One region of the Neorhizobium sp. BETTINA12A genome, then DNA from elsewhere that is predicted to be linked to it. Evidence: riboswitches for the same ligand, from Rfam matches in the RefSeq annotation. Region 1 holds a riboswitch; each other region holds the start of a gene.
The links. Region 1 has a riboswitch for cobalamin ahead of MOV61_RS27705 (DUF1636 domain-containing protein). Riboswitches for the same ligand answer to the same signal wherever they lie in the genome.
Positions count from the first base shown of each region.

Region 2: another riboswitch for cobalamin. It lies ahead of MOV61_RS06965 (aromatic ring-hydroxylating dioxygenase subunit alpha); the one in region 1 lies ahead of MOV61_RS27705 (DUF1636 domain-containing protein).
Region 3: another riboswitch for cobalamin. It lies ahead of bluB (5,6-dimethylbenzimidazole synthase); the one in region 1 lies ahead of MOV61_RS27705 (DUF1636 domain-containing protein).
Region 4: another riboswitch for cobalamin. It lies ahead of MOV61_RS04270 ((2Fe-2S) ferredoxin domain-containing protein); the one in region 1 lies ahead of MOV61_RS27705 (DUF1636 domain-containing protein).

Region 1 covers NZ_JALBGW010000227.1:1,433-5,173, reverse strand. The annotation lists gene cobO (cob(I)yrinic acid a,c-diamide adenosyltransferase) at 1-31, opposite strand, end outside; gene MOV61_RS27715 (CbtA family protein) at 28-789, opposite strand; gene MOV61_RS27710 (CbtB-domain containing protein) at 803-979, opposite strand; cobalamin riboswitch at 1,016-1,245, opposite strand; cobalamin riboswitch at 1,305-1,544, shown strand; gene MOV61_RS27705 (DUF1636 domain-containing protein) at 1,652-2,062, shown strand; gene cobW (cobalamin biosynthesis protein CobW) at 2,059-3,096, shown strand; partial or broken gene MOV61_RS27695 (cobaltochelatase subunit CobN) at 3,114-3,741, shown strand, end outside.
Region 2 covers NZ_JALBGW010000015.1:52,576-56,316, forward strand. The annotation lists gene MOV61_RS06950 (transporter) at 1-63, shown strand, start outside; gene MOV61_RS06955 (BA14K family protein) at 132-581, opposite strand; gene MOV61_RS06960 (BA14K family protein) at 770-1,189, opposite strand; gene MOV61_RS06965 (aromatic ring-hydroxylating dioxygenase subunit alpha) at 1,298-2,542, opposite strand; cobalamin riboswitch at 2,645-2,875, opposite strand; gene MOV61_RS06970 (DUF6656 family protein) at 3,101-3,655, shown strand; gene MOV61_RS06975 (L-threonylcarbamoyladenylate synthase) at 3,689-3,741, shown strand, end outside.
Region 3 covers NZ_JALBGW010000069.1:5,875-9,615, forward strand. The annotation lists gene MOV61_RS17170 (NAD+ synthase) at 1-1,023, shown strand, start outside; gene MOV61_RS17175 (TolB family protein) at 1,033-1,869, shown strand; cobalamin riboswitch at 1,897-2,086, shown strand; gene bluB (5,6-dimethylbenzimidazole synthase) at 2,180-2,866, shown strand; gene MOV61_RS17185 (hypothetical protein) at 2,867-3,568, opposite strand; gene MOV61_RS17190 (NADP-dependent malic enzyme) at 3,713-3,741, opposite strand, start outside.
Region 4 covers NZ_JALBGW010000008.1:49,393-53,133, reverse strand. The annotation lists gene MOV61_RS04275 (ABC transporter substrate-binding protein) at 1-152, opposite strand, end outside; gene MOV61_RS04270 ((2Fe-2S) ferredoxin domain-containing protein) at 149-958, opposite strand; cobalamin riboswitch at 1,057-1,251, opposite strand; gene aztD (zinc metallochaperone AztD) at 1,301-2,695, opposite strand; gene MOV61_RS04260 (LacI family DNA-binding transcriptional regulator) at 2,906-3,741, opposite strand, start outside.

The DNA of each region.
Region 1 (3,741 bases):
GCTCGACGGACGCCTCATCGATCTCCTTCACCGGGAAGCGAGCTTCGCCGAAGATCCGGCAGAAGCTTCCTCGCCAGCGCGGAACTTTTCGCGGACGACACCGGCCAGCGCACCGAGCACCGCCCAGAACACCAGGTTGGTGGCATAGACGGCGTTGACGAAGCGGGCATAGAGATCCATCGGGACGGCCGTTTCATGGCTGGGCGGCAGCGGCGCGCCGACCAGATGCGGGGCGATCAGCAGCACGACCGCAAGCGCTGCAAATACGGCCGAGCGTGTGTAGGCGAGCAGGCCGAGACCGATTGCCGTGCAGACAGCCGTCGAGACCCACCAGATCTGGCGCGGACCGAGTTCCGCGGCCGGCATGCCGGGCAGTTCCGGCGGCAGGCCAAGGCCGGGCGCGAGAATGACGGTGAGAAAGCCGGCAATGCCGAACATCAGGCCACCGCGCCAGCCCTTGAAGCCGCCGAACGCTTCCGAGGCGGCGATGAGGACAAGGGCAAAACCGATAGCCGACAGCATGTCCGCGGCGAGTGTATAGATGAAACGCTCGAAGCCATCGGCGGGAGCCCAGGCTTCCTCGCCGTGGTGATGCTCGGCGGCGGATGACGCAGCACCTGCGGCAGGTGCTGCGTCATGGCTGTGGCCTGCCTCGGGCGCGGCATTTTCGAACACTTCCGCCCGCAGGATCAGCGGCACGGTGGAGAAACTCTGCATCACGGTCAGCAGTAGTCCGGACAAAAGCCCGGCGATCACCGCCGTGAAGACGATGTTGCGAAACAACGACATTGGGGAGAACTCCTCAGTGGCAGGGGAAGGCGAGCGAGTGGCGCGTGTCATGCGCGGCATTGTGGACGACTTCCAGATGCGAGAAGCCGACAAAGCCGACGATGAACAGGCCGAGCAGGGCCGTCATGCTGAGGGGAATGATCTTCGAAGCGGAAATGGTGACTGCAGCTGCAGCAGAATTCGTAACCATGGTCTCGTCCTTTCGCCCTCCACCCGAGGGCCGTTCACGTTCTTTGCCGCCTCTGGCAGGTCTCCTGGCTCGCGGATCGGACGCCTTCTCCCGCCTTCCCAGAAGTCCGTTGGCCGGATTTCCCAGTGGCATGACGGCCGGACGGCCGTTTTGGTCGAAGACTTTCCGCTTACAGTTGCGGGGGCAGCCGCGGGTTGGACGGCAGAATTCCGTCGCACCGCATTCCCTCTAAAACCCTTTCGGGCACCATAGGCTCGATCACTATAGACGAATTCGCCGTCACGGCAATCGCCTTTGCGACGCATTGACATGGGCCTGCGACCGGGCTTACTTGAAGAGAGATGGTCCCTTTCCGGCAACGGGGAGGGCTAAGAGAGAATGCGGTGCGATCCCTTTTCAGGATCAATGCCGCGGCTGCCCCCGCAACTGTAGGCGGCGAGCCATTGCCTAAAACGGCCATTTGGCCGTCAAGCCACTGGGAAATCCGGCCAACGGTATCCTGGGAAGGCAGGCAAATGGCGACGACCCGCGAGCCAGGAGACCTGCCGTCCGATTAATTTTGCTTCACCGGGCGGGGTGCTCCGGAGGAAGTTTCTCGATCACCGCAGAGGGATTTCGACCTTCTGCTCCGCGCCCCGATTTTTTCGACCCCGGCGGGAACGCGGCTGACCGATGAGTGACCACCGACCAGATGATCCGGCAACCGCCGGCCCGGCAGATGTGACGATTTTCGTCTGCACCAATTGCCGTGACGCGTCCGACGGCGAAATCCGGCCCGGCATCGCGCTGATCGCGGCGCTGCGCGAGGCAGCAAGCGGCAAGCCGCTCGCGGTCAAGCCGGTCACCTGCCTTGCCAATTGCGAAAAAAGCCCGAGCGCCGCCTTCAACCACAAGAGCGGCTGGTCCTATGTCTTCGGCCACCTGTCGCTCGACAATGTCGAGGACATCGTCACCGGCGCGATGATGCTGGCCGAGGACGAGCGCGGCTTCCTTCCCCTTCGCGGCCGCCCGACCTGCCTGCGCGGCAAGGGCATGACGGCCCGTATTCCACCCTTTCATCACCATGAGGACATGCCATCATGAGCGTTTCGTTCGACCGCGTTCCCTGCACCGTCGTTACCGGGTTTCTGGGAGCCGGCAAGACCACGCTGATCCGCAACCTGATCGAAAACCTGAAGGGTAAGCGGCTGGCGATCATCGTCAACGAATTCGGCGATGTCGGCATCGACGGAGACGTCCTGAAGGGCTGCGGCATCGAAAGCTGCCCGGAAGACAACATCATCGAGCTTGCCAACGGCTGCATCTGCTGCACCGTGGCGGACGATTTCGTGCCGGCGATCGACCGTATCCTGGCCATCGAACCCCGCGTCGATCACATCCTCATCGAGACCTCCGGCCTTGCGTTGCCGAAGCCCCTCGTCCAGGCGTTCCAGTGGCCTGACGTCAAGGCACGGGTGACGGTTGACGCCGTGATTGCCGTGGTCGACGGACTGGCACTCGCCGAAGGCCGCGTTGCCGACGATCACGAGGCGCTGGAAGCGCAGCGCGACGCGGACGGCTCGATCGACCATGACGACCCGGTCGAGGAAGTGTTCGAGGACCAGGTGGCTTGTGCCGACATGATCGTGCTTACCAAGAGCGATCTCCTGGATGCCGCTGGCCTCGCGACCGCCAGGGATCGCGTATCCGCCCATCTGCCACGTGCCGTGAAAATCGTCTCGGCCGCCAATGGCGCCATCGATCCGGCCGTACTGATTGGCCTCGGCCTCGCCGTCGAGGACGATATCGAAAACCGCAAGACCCATCACGACGACGAACTCGACCACGATCACGACGATTTCGACAGCTTCGTCGTCGATCTGGCCGCCGTGACCGATGCCGAACAGCTCGCCGCCCGCATTTCTGCGACTGCGGAGGCGGAAAACGTGCTGCGCATAAAAGGCTTCGTGGAAGTCGCGAACAAGCCGATGCGCCTGCAGGTTCAGGCGGTAGGATCGCGCGTGAACCATTATTTCGACCGTGCCTGGGCACCCGGCGAAGCGCGGACAAGCCGCCTTGTCGTGATCGGCGAAAAAGGCATCGACCGCGCCGCGATCGAAAGGATGCTGGCCGCGTAAGAAGGCCCGAGGGAAGGATGCACATACTCGCCACCACATCGTCGTCGCTTGACGACCTCATCGAACCGGTCGACCTCAATCAGTCGCCGGCCGACGTGGTGGTGCTGTCCTTTTCCGGCAGCGACCTGAACGGCCTTTCCGCCGTCTGGAATTCGGCTGGGTACGGCGGTTTGGATACCCCCCTCTGGCCTGCCGGCCATCTCCCCCTCAAGGGGGGAGATCAGCAAGACGCACCCGCCTCCATCAAGAACCAGCGCCGGAGTGAGGCGTGGCGTGGCCACGATTCGATCTCCCCCCTTGTGGGGGAGATGGCCGGCAGGCCAGAGGGGGGTGGCGACATGCATGAACATGGCAGCAAGCACGTGCCGGCCCCTTTCCCAAGCCTCCGCCTCACCAACCTCTCCGATCTCCGCCATCCCATGTCGGTCGATCTCTGGATCGAGAAGACGGCGGCCCATGCCAAGGTCATCCTCGTGCGCATTCTCGGCGGTTACGATCGCTGGGCTTATGGCGTGGAAGAACTTTCGCACATGGCGAAGCGGAAAAAGATCGCGCTGGCGCTGCTGCCCGGCGAATGCAGCATCCGCGACGAACGGCTGACCGCCGCCTCGACCGTTTCGGAAGACCGGATCGCCGGCATCCTGA
Region 2 (3,741 bases), on a different contig from region 1:
GGCCTAATCGTTATTTCAGTGCTTGCCGCCTGGTGGCTGTTGAAACGCACCGGCATTCTTTGACCGCGGACAAACCGAAAACCCCGCCCGGCTTGATGTCGGACGGGTTGAACTTTGCCTATCGGCCGCTCTTAGAAATAGGGCGAATAGCAGGTCTGACGCGGGCCGTAGTTCGGTTGGAACGAGTTCGAATAGGCGTCGTAGGAGCGATAACGCTCGGCGCACCATTCGTAGTGGCGCGGATTGATGTCGTCCCCGCCGCCATAGACCGGCGCCGGCTCGACGTAACGTGGCTGGGAGGCAATGGCGCCGCCGATCAGGGCGCCGGCACCGAATGCCGCCAGCGGGAACCAGTAGCCGTTATGGCGGCGATAGCCCGGGCGGTAGTCGCGATAACCACGATACCCGCCATACCAGCCGCCGCCATGGCGACGATACTGCACGAGGGTCGCGTCGGTATTGGCGTTCGTTGCGATCCCGGCCGGAGCGGTCGGCACCGGCATCGCCTGAGCCGGCATCAGCGAGCCGGCGAGAACGGCAGCGGAGATGCCCGCAGCCGCAATCTTCTTGAAAAGCGTCATGTTAAGCCCCCATGTCCCTTGTCCATGTTCTATTTTGCCAGCCAGTTATTTCAATATGCAGCGGAATTCTATTTCGTTGCAACCCTTGGGAAGTTCATCCTGAACGCGTGATTAACGCGGGCCGCGACGATGCAAGCCCGGTCGCGGCATGTGTGCAACCGGGCTTGCCTCGGGATGGCCAATACTGCTTATCTGTAAGGCGAGATGCAGCGCGCCCGCACGCCGGCGCGCGGTGCATAGGTATCGTCCCAGGCCCGATAGCTGCGATAACGGCTTTCACACCAGGCGACGTGGCGGCTGCCATAACCCCGATCCGCCTGGATAGCGCCGCCGATAATGGCACCGGCACCGAAGGCGGCCAGCGGGAACCAGAAACCGTTGTGATAACGATAACCGGGGCGGCGGTCGCGGTAACCGCGATGGCCGCGATACCAACCGTATCGGTCACGCCGGAAGTCGCGACGGTACTGGACATTGGTGACATCGCTGGCGGCCGAAATGCCGGATGGCGGAGCCGGCATTTGGACAGCCTGCGCGGGTACAAGGCCAGCAAATGTCGTGACAACGGCGACTGCCGCTGCGGTCAGGCGTAGGCGAAAGGCGTTCATGCGGGGTGCTTCCTCATTCTGATTTTCAATCAGAAAACAACGCCACACGCGGGATTCCGTTCCTGGAGCCACGCCCCGCGCCGATCAACGCCGATCACGAATTGGCGATCAGGCGACGATCGAAAGTTGCGCCTGGTCGCCCTGCAGCCGGTTGACCATGAAGTTCGAGTACCATTCGACGAACTGCATGACGCCGCCTTCGTGGAGTGGCGAGTAAGGACCGGGCTCGTAGGCGGGCGAGCGGATGCCGAAGGCGTTTTCCTCGACGATCTGACGGTCCTGGTCGTTGGTCATGTTCCAGACATGGGTCAGTTCTTCGAGATTGTAGTCGACGCCCTCGACCGCATCCTTGTGGACTAGCCACTTGGTGGTAACCGCCGTTTCCTCCGGTCCGAGCGGGGTGACGCGGAACGAGATCGCGTGGTCGCCGAGAATGTGGTTCCAGCTGCTCGGATAGTGAAAGAGCAGCATGGTGCCGATCGAGTCGATCGTCACATCGTCGGAGAGTTTGCGCTGCACGGCGTTGCGGCCGCTCATCGTATAGCTCTCCGCATCCTCGATCAGCGGCATGCGCGCGACGCGGAACTGGCCGGTCTCGTCCATCCGGAACTCGCTCGGCAACCCGGCCGTCTCACAGCGCTGCCAATGGGCGGCGATGACCGGATCGTCCTTGGCGCCCTGGACACCGGTCGCGGTCGGCGATTCCGGATAGGTGCGGCAGAGCTCCGGATGGTTGGCGGCGCAGTGGTAACATTCGCGGTTGTTTTCCCAGACGAGCTTCCAGTTGCCCTTTTCGATGATCGTCGACTGATGCGCGACCTTGGCCTCCGAGAGGCGGTGCGGCGCCATATAGGGCTCGATCGCCGCGCGAACCGGCGCGAAATCCGGCGCCTCGTTGGCAAGGCAGATGAAGATAAAGCCTGCGACGCTCTCGCAATGGACCTTCTTCATGCTGAACTGGGTCTTGTCGAAGTCCTGGCCCATCTGGCGGCCGACCAGAAGCGAGCCGTCCAGCTCGTAGGTCCATTGATGGTAGGGACAAACGAGCCGCACCGCCGAACCATGTTCCTTGGTGCAGACGCGGCTGCCACGATGGCGGCAGGTATTGTGCAGCGCCCGGATCTGGTTGTCGCGGCCGCGCACGATAACGACCGGATAATCGCCGATCTGCAGGGTGAAATAGGCGCCGGCCTTGGGCAGCTCGCAATCATGCCCGACGAACAGCCAGTCGCGGTACCAGATCATTTCCAGATCGAGCTTGAAATAGGCGGGATCGGTATAGAAGGGCTGTTCGAGGCTGAACCCCTCGCGGCGGTTCTTGAGCTGCCGCAGGGCCTGATTGCGAATTTCCATATACTTACCTTCCTCGTCAATGTGGACAGCGGAAGGACATGGAAATGCCGGCCGGCCCCAGGCCCGCCCCAAACCCTGTCCCGAACGCCCGCCGCGTCCGGTCGTCATCTTTTGTCCCGAGGCTGGTTTCCGGGCTCAGGAGCTGTCCGTTGCGGGACGGGCTCGGCGCCTTCCCGGGCGGCCTTTTCGGCTCTTTCCCAGTGGCCTGTACCAAGCTTTGTTGCTCCACCACCGTTGCGGGGGCAGCGCCGGATCAAGGTTTCGAAGACCCCTGCCGGCTTCCCAATTCTCCGCCTTCCCTAGACAGGCGGCACCTCAAGATCGAGGCGGATATAACCATCGAGCGGGCGTGTCGCATAGGCGACATTGCGACATCGGCAACCGCGTTGGCGACAGCGGCGAAACGGCCCGGAATGCAACACTCCAGCCCCGCGAAAGCGAAACCTGTCATTAAGGGATAAGCCATAAAATCCCGGCTCGAATGGGAGCGATGCCACCGTGCAGGCCAAGGGGAAAATCCGTTACTATAAAGCTCCTCCACCAAAGCCTCCGGCGCCGGTGGCAGTGAAGACCGCTGCCCATTCCGAATTCCTTCGGACGGGGCGCATCGCCCGCTACAATCCGATCTGGCTGCCGGAAGAGCGCCGTTATCTCACCCATGACGAGGTCGCCGAGCGCACAGGCAAAAGGCTGGAGGCGGCCGGCGAGACGAGCCACAACCGGATCAACTCCTTCCATCGCTCGATCAAGTTTCCGAAGATCATCTTTCACCACACGCTCGATGAGCGGCCGCATCTCGGCTATTGCCATGTCACGGCGGCAAGAACGCAGCTTGCCCACGGCGTGCCGGTAAGCTGGTCCTTCTACATTGCCAACTTCGTTTCCGAGATGGGCGGGGAGGAAACGTTCTTCGAGCGTATCAGCACGGCCTATTCGCGCATGTATTTCGCCGTCGCGGTCGAACGAGAGGCCGGCCAGCCGCTGCAGATCAACCGATCGATCCGCAAGAATGGCCTTCTGTTCCGCACCAACGATCCGATGGAAGCGATCAAGAACGTGCTGATGCTCGGCACTTCCAACGAAATGCTCCGCGAGATCATCAAAAAGCTATGAAGACGCCGGGCTCCGCGTTATTGACGGGCGGATATGACGGCTCAAATCATCGACATCACCCGGGACCATGACGGCGCGCTCGCCCA
Region 3 (3,741 bases), on a different contig from region 1:
CTGGTCTTCGACGGCGCAAGCTTCGCCTTCAACACCGACAAGTCGCTCGCCTTCCAGATGAGCCAGTTCGAGGCGGCCGTCGCCGTCACCGAATGGAGACGGATTGGCGAGACCTGGCATTGCGCCCGCGGACCGATGGCCCGCATTCCGGAAAAGGAGGAGGCGGATTACCGTGCCTGCCTTCTGGGCTTCCGCGACTACGTCAACAAGAACGGCTTCAAGTCGGTCGTTCTCGGCCTGTCCGGCGGCATCGACAGTGCCATCTGCGCGGCAATCGCTGTCGATGCGCTTGGCGAGGAGAGGGTGCGCACGGTGATGTTGCCCTATCGCTATACGTCGGAGGACTCGTTGAAGGATGCAGCCGATTGCGCCAGGGCGCTCGGCTGCCGTTACGATATCGTGCAGATCGCCGAGCCGGTGGACGGTTTTTCGTCGGCGCTGGCCGAGCTGTTCGAAGGAACCGACGAGGGGATTACCGAAGAGAACCTCCAGAGCCGCGCCCGCGGCACGATCCTGATGGCGATCTCCAACAAGTTCGGTTCGATGGTGGTGACGACCGGCAACAAGTCGGAAATGTCGGTCGGCTACGCGACGCTCTACGGCGACATGAACGGCGGCTTCAATCCGATCAAGGACCTCTACAAGATGCAGGTCTACGCGCTGGCCGCCTGGCGCAACGAACACCTGCCGCCGACGGCTCTTGGCCCAAGCGGCGAGGTGATCCCGAAGAACATCATCTCCAAGGCGCCGTCCGCGGAACTCAGACCCAACCAGACCGACCAGGATTCGCTGCCGCCCTATCCGGTGCTCGACGACATTCTCGAATGCCTCGTCGAACTGGAAATGGGCACCGAGGAGATCGTCGCCCGCGGCCACGACATCGCGACTGTTCACCGGATCGAACACCTGCTCTATCTCGCCGAATACAAGCGGCGCCAATCGGCGCCGGGCGTCAAGATCACCAAGAAGAATTTTGGCCGCGACCGGCGTTATCCGATCACCAACCGTTTCCGCGATCGATAGGAGAGGATCATGGCCCCGCGCAGCTCCGTCGAGATCTTCAATATCCGGACGAGGGCGATGCGGGTGGTCTGGCAGACGGAAGCCCTGTTCGAGGCGCCCAACTGGTCGCCGGACGGGCGCTACCTGATGCTCAACAGCGAGGGCCTGATCTATCGTCTGTCACCGGAGGGTGATGACGGGCCTGAACCGGTCGATACCGGCTTTGCCCGCCAATGCAACAACGACCACGGCATTTCGCCGGACGGTTTACTGATCGCCATTTCCGACAAGGTAGAGTTAGGCAAGTCGGCGATCTATGTCCTTCCCGCCGGTGGCGGCGTGCCGCGGCTGGTAACCCGGAACCTGCCGTCCTATTGGCATGGCTGGTCGCCGGACGGAAAAAACTTCGCCTATTGCGGCATCCGCGGCGACGAGTTCGACATCTATACGATCGGCATCGAAGGTGGCGCAGAGACGCGGCTGACGCTCGGCGAGGGCCGCAATGACGGGCCGGATTATTCGCCGGATGGAAAATGGATCTATTTTAATTCCAGCCGCACCGGGCTGATGCAAATCTGGCGCGTTCCGGCCGCCGGCGGCGTCGCGGAGCGGATCACCGACGGCGGTTACGGTGACTGGTTTCCACATCCATCACCGAAGGGTGACAAGATCGTCTTCATCTCCTACGACGCCGATGTCTTCGACCACCCGCGCGATCTCGACGTCCGCGTCAGGCTGATGGACATGGACGGCGGCAATGTCGAAACGGTGTTCGAGCTCTTCGGCGGGCAAGGCACGATGAATTCGCCGAACTGGTCGCCTGATGGCGATGAGTTTGCCTATGTGCGCTATTTCCCTGTCGCATGAACGCCTTGCGCCGAAGATAGCGTGAGGGCATAAACGATCCTGTCAGGTGCCGGCGACAAGCCGGAGAATCGGGAATCCGGGGTGGAACCGGAACGTGCCCAACGCTGTGAGGTGGACGCTCGGCCGCAATATATGAAAGCCACTGGGAAACCGGGAAGGCGGCGGTGCAGGCGGATGAAGCCAAGTCAGAAGACCGGCCTGACGAGATAGACCAGCCCGCGCGGACGGCGGAACGGTTTCGGACCTCTTTTTGCCCAAAGGCTTCAAGCCGGGAAGGCGAGGGAGCGACGGCATTGTTGGGGACTTGACGATGCAGACTGATCCTTTCGCCCATGCCTTGCTGCCTGCCGGCGAGTTTTCCAAGGTCGAACGCGCCGCCGTCTACCGGGCGATCGAGACACGCCGCGACGTGCGCGACCAGTTCCTGCCCGATCCGCTGCCGGACGACCTGGTGATGCGGCTGCTCGGCGCCGCGCATTCGGCACCCTCGGTCGGCTTCATGCAGCCTTGGAATTTCATCCTCATCCGCGATCCGGCGGTACGCGAGGCGGCTCGTGCCGCCTTCTCGCGAGCCAATGACGAGGCCGTGGAGATGTTTGCCGAGGAAAGCCGCGACCTTTACCGCAGCCTCAAGCTCGAAGGCATCGTCAAGGCGCCGCTGTCGATCTGCGTTACCTGCGATCCGGACCGCGCCGGTCCGGTCGTGCTCGGCCGGACCCACAATCCGCGCATGGATGCCTATTCGACCGTCTGCGCCGTGCAGAACCTCTGGCTCGCGGCAAGGGCCGAGGGCGTCGGTGTCGGCTGGGTCAGCATTTTCCGCGACGAGGACGTGCGTGCGCTGCTCGGCATTCCCGACCGCATCGAGATCGTCGCCTGGCTCTGCCTCGGTTATGTCGACCGGCTCTATGGCGAGCCCGAACTGGCGCTCAAGGGCTGGCGCCAGCGCTTGGGCCTGGACGCGCTGATCTTTCAGGACCGATGGGACAGCCGCTGATTATTGCTGCGGCTGTGGTCCTGCCGATTTCGGATTGGTGAGATCGATACCCGCTTCGGGCAGGAAGGTCGGCCCCACGGTGCGCACCTTTTTGCTTGGGTCGTATGGCCGCTCCGGCGGTGGCGTGAGCACTGGCGGCGGGACTGCGGTCGCCTGCGGCTTTTGCGGTGGGTGGGTGCGCAGATTGGTAATTCCGGAATAAGGCTCCTCTTGCCTGGGAAGCTCGATGCCCGGCACCTTTCGCTTATCGTCGACTACAGGCGGCAACGGCTCGAAAGAGGGGATGCAGCGTTGTTCGCGAATGGCGGCGAGAATGGCATTCCGCTCTTCCGAGGGCAGGATCATCTGCCGCGAACCGTTGCGTTCCGCCATCAGCGTATCGCGGCTCTGCTCCATTCTTCCCAGCGCATCCCGCATCTGGCCGCAGACCTCGGCATTGGGGCCGCCGAGAACCACGACGCTGCCGTTGCCGCAGCCGGCGCGGCGCATGTCGACCCGCAGTTCGCGGATGTCGGCATTATATTCGCCGAGCTGCTGGGCAAAGCTGCGCGCCGCGGACGTGTTGCCGATGATTTCCGGGCTGTTTCCAAGTTTCCGGTAAAGCGCTGCGCAAACGGCGGGGTCTCCCGCCAGCGCTGCGGCAGGCAAAAACAAGAGCGGTATGGTCAGCAGGCCGCGAAGCGGTATCGGCAATTCCGGCATCCTCTCCTTTAGTAGAAGATGCCATCATGGAACGTGCCGGTTGATAATCTCATAAGGCCGCGATCACCGCACGGTGAAATCTATCCAGGGGCCGGCTGAGCCCCGGACGGGGCTCAAATCATCGCATCGAGAGAGTTATACAACTCAGGATTGAAATTGCAGATTAGGTTGCG
Region 4 (3,741 bases), on a different contig from region 1:
CAGCCGTTCGAGCCCTTGGCCGGATCCGTGCCACTGGTGATGTAGGTGGCGCCGACGCGAACCGGCTCGGCAGCGAAGACAGTGCCTGCGGTGACAAAGATGGCGGCACTGAGCCAGGCGGCGGCCAGGCGCGATAGAGTGTGCGACGTCAATTCTCTTTCCTCTTGTTCTGTTCGGATGGGGCGCGAAGCCGCTGCTTGCGGCCCGTTGGGTGATAGGCGAAGTCCTCGACGATCCCACCGCCGAGCAGGTGCTCGCCGATGATCCGGTCGATCGCATCTTCGTTGACGCCGCCGTAATAGGTTCCTTCCGGAAATACCTGCAGCACGGGCGCCAGATTGCAGGGACCGAGACAGGTGGATTTTGCGGTCATCGTGCCGTCGCCGGCAGTGCGCAGTTTCTGCCGCTCCTGCTGGTTGCGCAGATGTCCCCAGATCACATCGGCTCCGGCCGCGTTGCAGGGACCGCCCTGGCAGACGAGCACGCGGCGTTTCTGGGCCGGCACGAGCGATCCCTCGGCAACGGGCGGCGTGTTGGTCTGCGGCACGTCCAGTGCTTCGGCGGTTTCGAGCAGTTCGCCGATCAGCCGCGCCATCAGCGTGCTCGAGGCGATATCCCGGGTGATCGAAAGGGCCGGCCAGCGCCGGCTATCGGCCGCTTTCCAGCGCTTCAGCGATTTCGTCAGCCAGATAAGGACGCTCGGCTCCATGGGCAGGACGAGCGGCACGATAACGACGGTTTCGACATCCTCGTCGAGCAGATCGGACAGCGCGTCGCGCAGGGAGGGGGTACCCTGTTCGGTAAAGGCGACCCGAACCGTTCCGGCTCCGGTCACGCCGGCTGCAAGTTTCGCGAGCCGTTGCATTTCCAGATGCGGCGATGCCGCAAAGGCGGATTTCGCAATCAGCAGGACGGCGCGCCCGGATACGTTCTGGGAAGATAATCCCTGTGTTTTCACTGCCTTCGTCTCACTCAAAGGAGGAGGCAGCAAAAATGAGGGTTGCGGCAGGCAGGGATAGCCCGACGGAACCGTCATTCCTGTGGCACACCCCGACCACGGAATTTCTATTGTCAGGCAGGTCTCCTGGCTCGCGGGTCAAAGCCTTGATCGCCCGTCTTCCCGGCATTGGCTGCCAGTGACATGTTGGACGAACGGCTCACCGCTCACAGTTGCGGGACAGCTCCGGTTTTTACCGGATTCCCTCTTAGCTTCCATCGCGGGATGGAAGAACCTTGACGCCGCCAACCTACACTCCCTCTGCCGACTGTCAACGGCGCCGCTTCATGCCGCAGCATCGCATCAATGCGATGCCCCGGAGCCGCCGACGGCAACGATCGTAAAGGGTTTTCCTTCGACGGGAATCGTACGGACCTCCTTCAGGCTTTCCGCATCGACGACGCGAACTAGCGAGTGCCGCGGATCGGTAATGACGATATGACCGTCCGCAACGGCAAGGCGCGGACGCGGATCACGCCAATGGCCGTCCTTGCTGTAGGGCTCGGTGACCTTTCCCTTGCGAACGATCTCGCCCTTGATCACGTCCAGCACATGAAGATCACCGTCCTCCGTCAGGATGTAGGCACTGCGCGGCGTTGCTGGGTCCAGCAGGAAGTCGACGCGGCGGGTGGGCAGGGCGATCAGCCGGAAGTGCTTCTCGCTGTCCGGATCGATCAGGACGATTTTGTCCTCGCCGTAGTTGCCGAGGAAGAACTGCATTGCCTTACCGCCAAGCAAGGTACCAGTCGAACCTTTCGGCATGTCAGATGGGTAAGCGAGCATTTCCAGTTTCGGTCCATCAAGTCCGCCAGGACGGGCGACAAGAACGCCTTCCTTGCAACCGAAAGCAACCAGCAGGGACGAAGTGGCCTCGCCGTGAAGATCGGTGCATTTCGCGACGTCGCCGAGCTGCCTGCCCGTCTCGTCAACGACGCGAAGTCCGACCCGAGGCGGCAATTCGTCGGGCTTGGTTTCGACTTCGGTGTTTGGAACCGACACCAGCACGAAACGACCCATCGTTACCGCTACGCCGTGATGCGGCTTCGTCGTGTCGATTGTCTTCACGTCAGCCCTGCCTTCGAGAAGAGCCGCTTCGTCGATGATATCCGCCTTGCCGCCTCGATCGTAGAAGAGGATCGCATGGTCGTCATGCGGAACGACGTGGAAAGGACGCTTGCCCTCGAAAGTCACGGGCAACAGCCCCACCTCGGAAACCTCCAGGTCCCGATGCTCCCCGTGATCGGAGAAATCGATGCCAGTCTTGAGGACGTGCATGATGTCATGATCCGACTGCGTGGCGAATACGGTCTGGCCGGACGCGCTGGCGGTCAGGGCCGCGGGACCCTTGACGTCATAGCGGCCGAGTTCCTTGCCGTTCTCGAAGTTGATGGCACGCACGACCGGGTTCGTGTGATCGCCGACAAACAGGCGCCATGCCTCCGTCGTCTCATGATCTTCATCGGCAAACGCTCCGGACGCCGCGAAGATAAGACCTGATGCGACAGCAGCTAGCAGACGGTTTCGAGTGAGAAAAGACGAGGCGGGTGACGGCCCTGGCCTGTCGATCCCGATCTCATCGACGGCGAACTTCTTTCCGTGCGGCTCCATCAGGATGCGGTTGAGAAGCGTGGTTTTGCCAGCACCGAGATAGCCGGTTAAAACGGTCACCGGAGTTGGTTGAGATTTCTGCCGTGACATGACTTGTCTCCAGATTGACGGTAGCTTCGATCATTAGTTCTATTATGTTATAACATTACGAACGCAATCGTTGTCAATCCCGAGAATGCGATGATCGACATTTGTCAGATCGCGATGCAGATCGAAACAAGACTGGCAGAGCTGGACCGAGAGTGGGATGTCGAACGAACGCTGGAGACGAACGCTTCAACCGCCTTGGATGGCCGGGAGCTATCGAACTGTACTTTCCCGGACGATAAGCTCCCATTCGACGGGTGCGGTGTATGATTTGGCATCGTTGATCCGTGCGACGATCGCCTCGGCCGTCAGCTTGCCAATACGCTCGCGATCAGGGCGAACCGTCGTTAGGGAGGGACTAACGCAGCTCGCCGCCTCGTTGTCTCCAAATCCAACAACGCCGATATCTTGGGGAACGCGCCGGCCGAGTTTCCGCAGTGCCCGAAGCACGCCAAACGCAACGACATCGCTGTTGCAGGCGATTGCGTCGATCTCGGGATGGCGCTCCAGAAGCTCGGTTGCAAGCCGCTCCCCGAGTTCAGGGCTGCCGCCTTGCTGCGCCGTATGCTTGACGATGTCGGGGAGGCCGGCCGTCGCTGCCGCAGCTTCCAGCCCGCTCAAACGCTTCTGGGCGCGTTTATCGTTTTCGCGAACGCTGCCAACAAAGGCCAGGCGCCGATAACCCTGAGCTATGAGATGGTTGGCTTGCGCTGCGCCGACACGTGCGTGATCGAAACCAACGGCGGTATCAATCACTTCACCGCCCGTGTCCCACATCTCGATGATCGGGATGTCGGCTGCCTTGAGAAGCTCGACGACTTTCGGGGGATGGTCGACGCCAATGATGGCAACGGCCGCCGGCCGCCAGCTCAGGATGGACCGGACGAGCCGCAGCTCCTGGTCAGCATTGTACCTTGTATTGGCGAGCATGACCTGCAGGTCATGCTCCAGCAAAGCTGATTGCAGCGTATCGATGATGTTGGCGAATTCGGAATAGTAGAGCGAGGTGACGACAACGCCAACAATGTCCGAGCGCGTGCCCGAAAGCC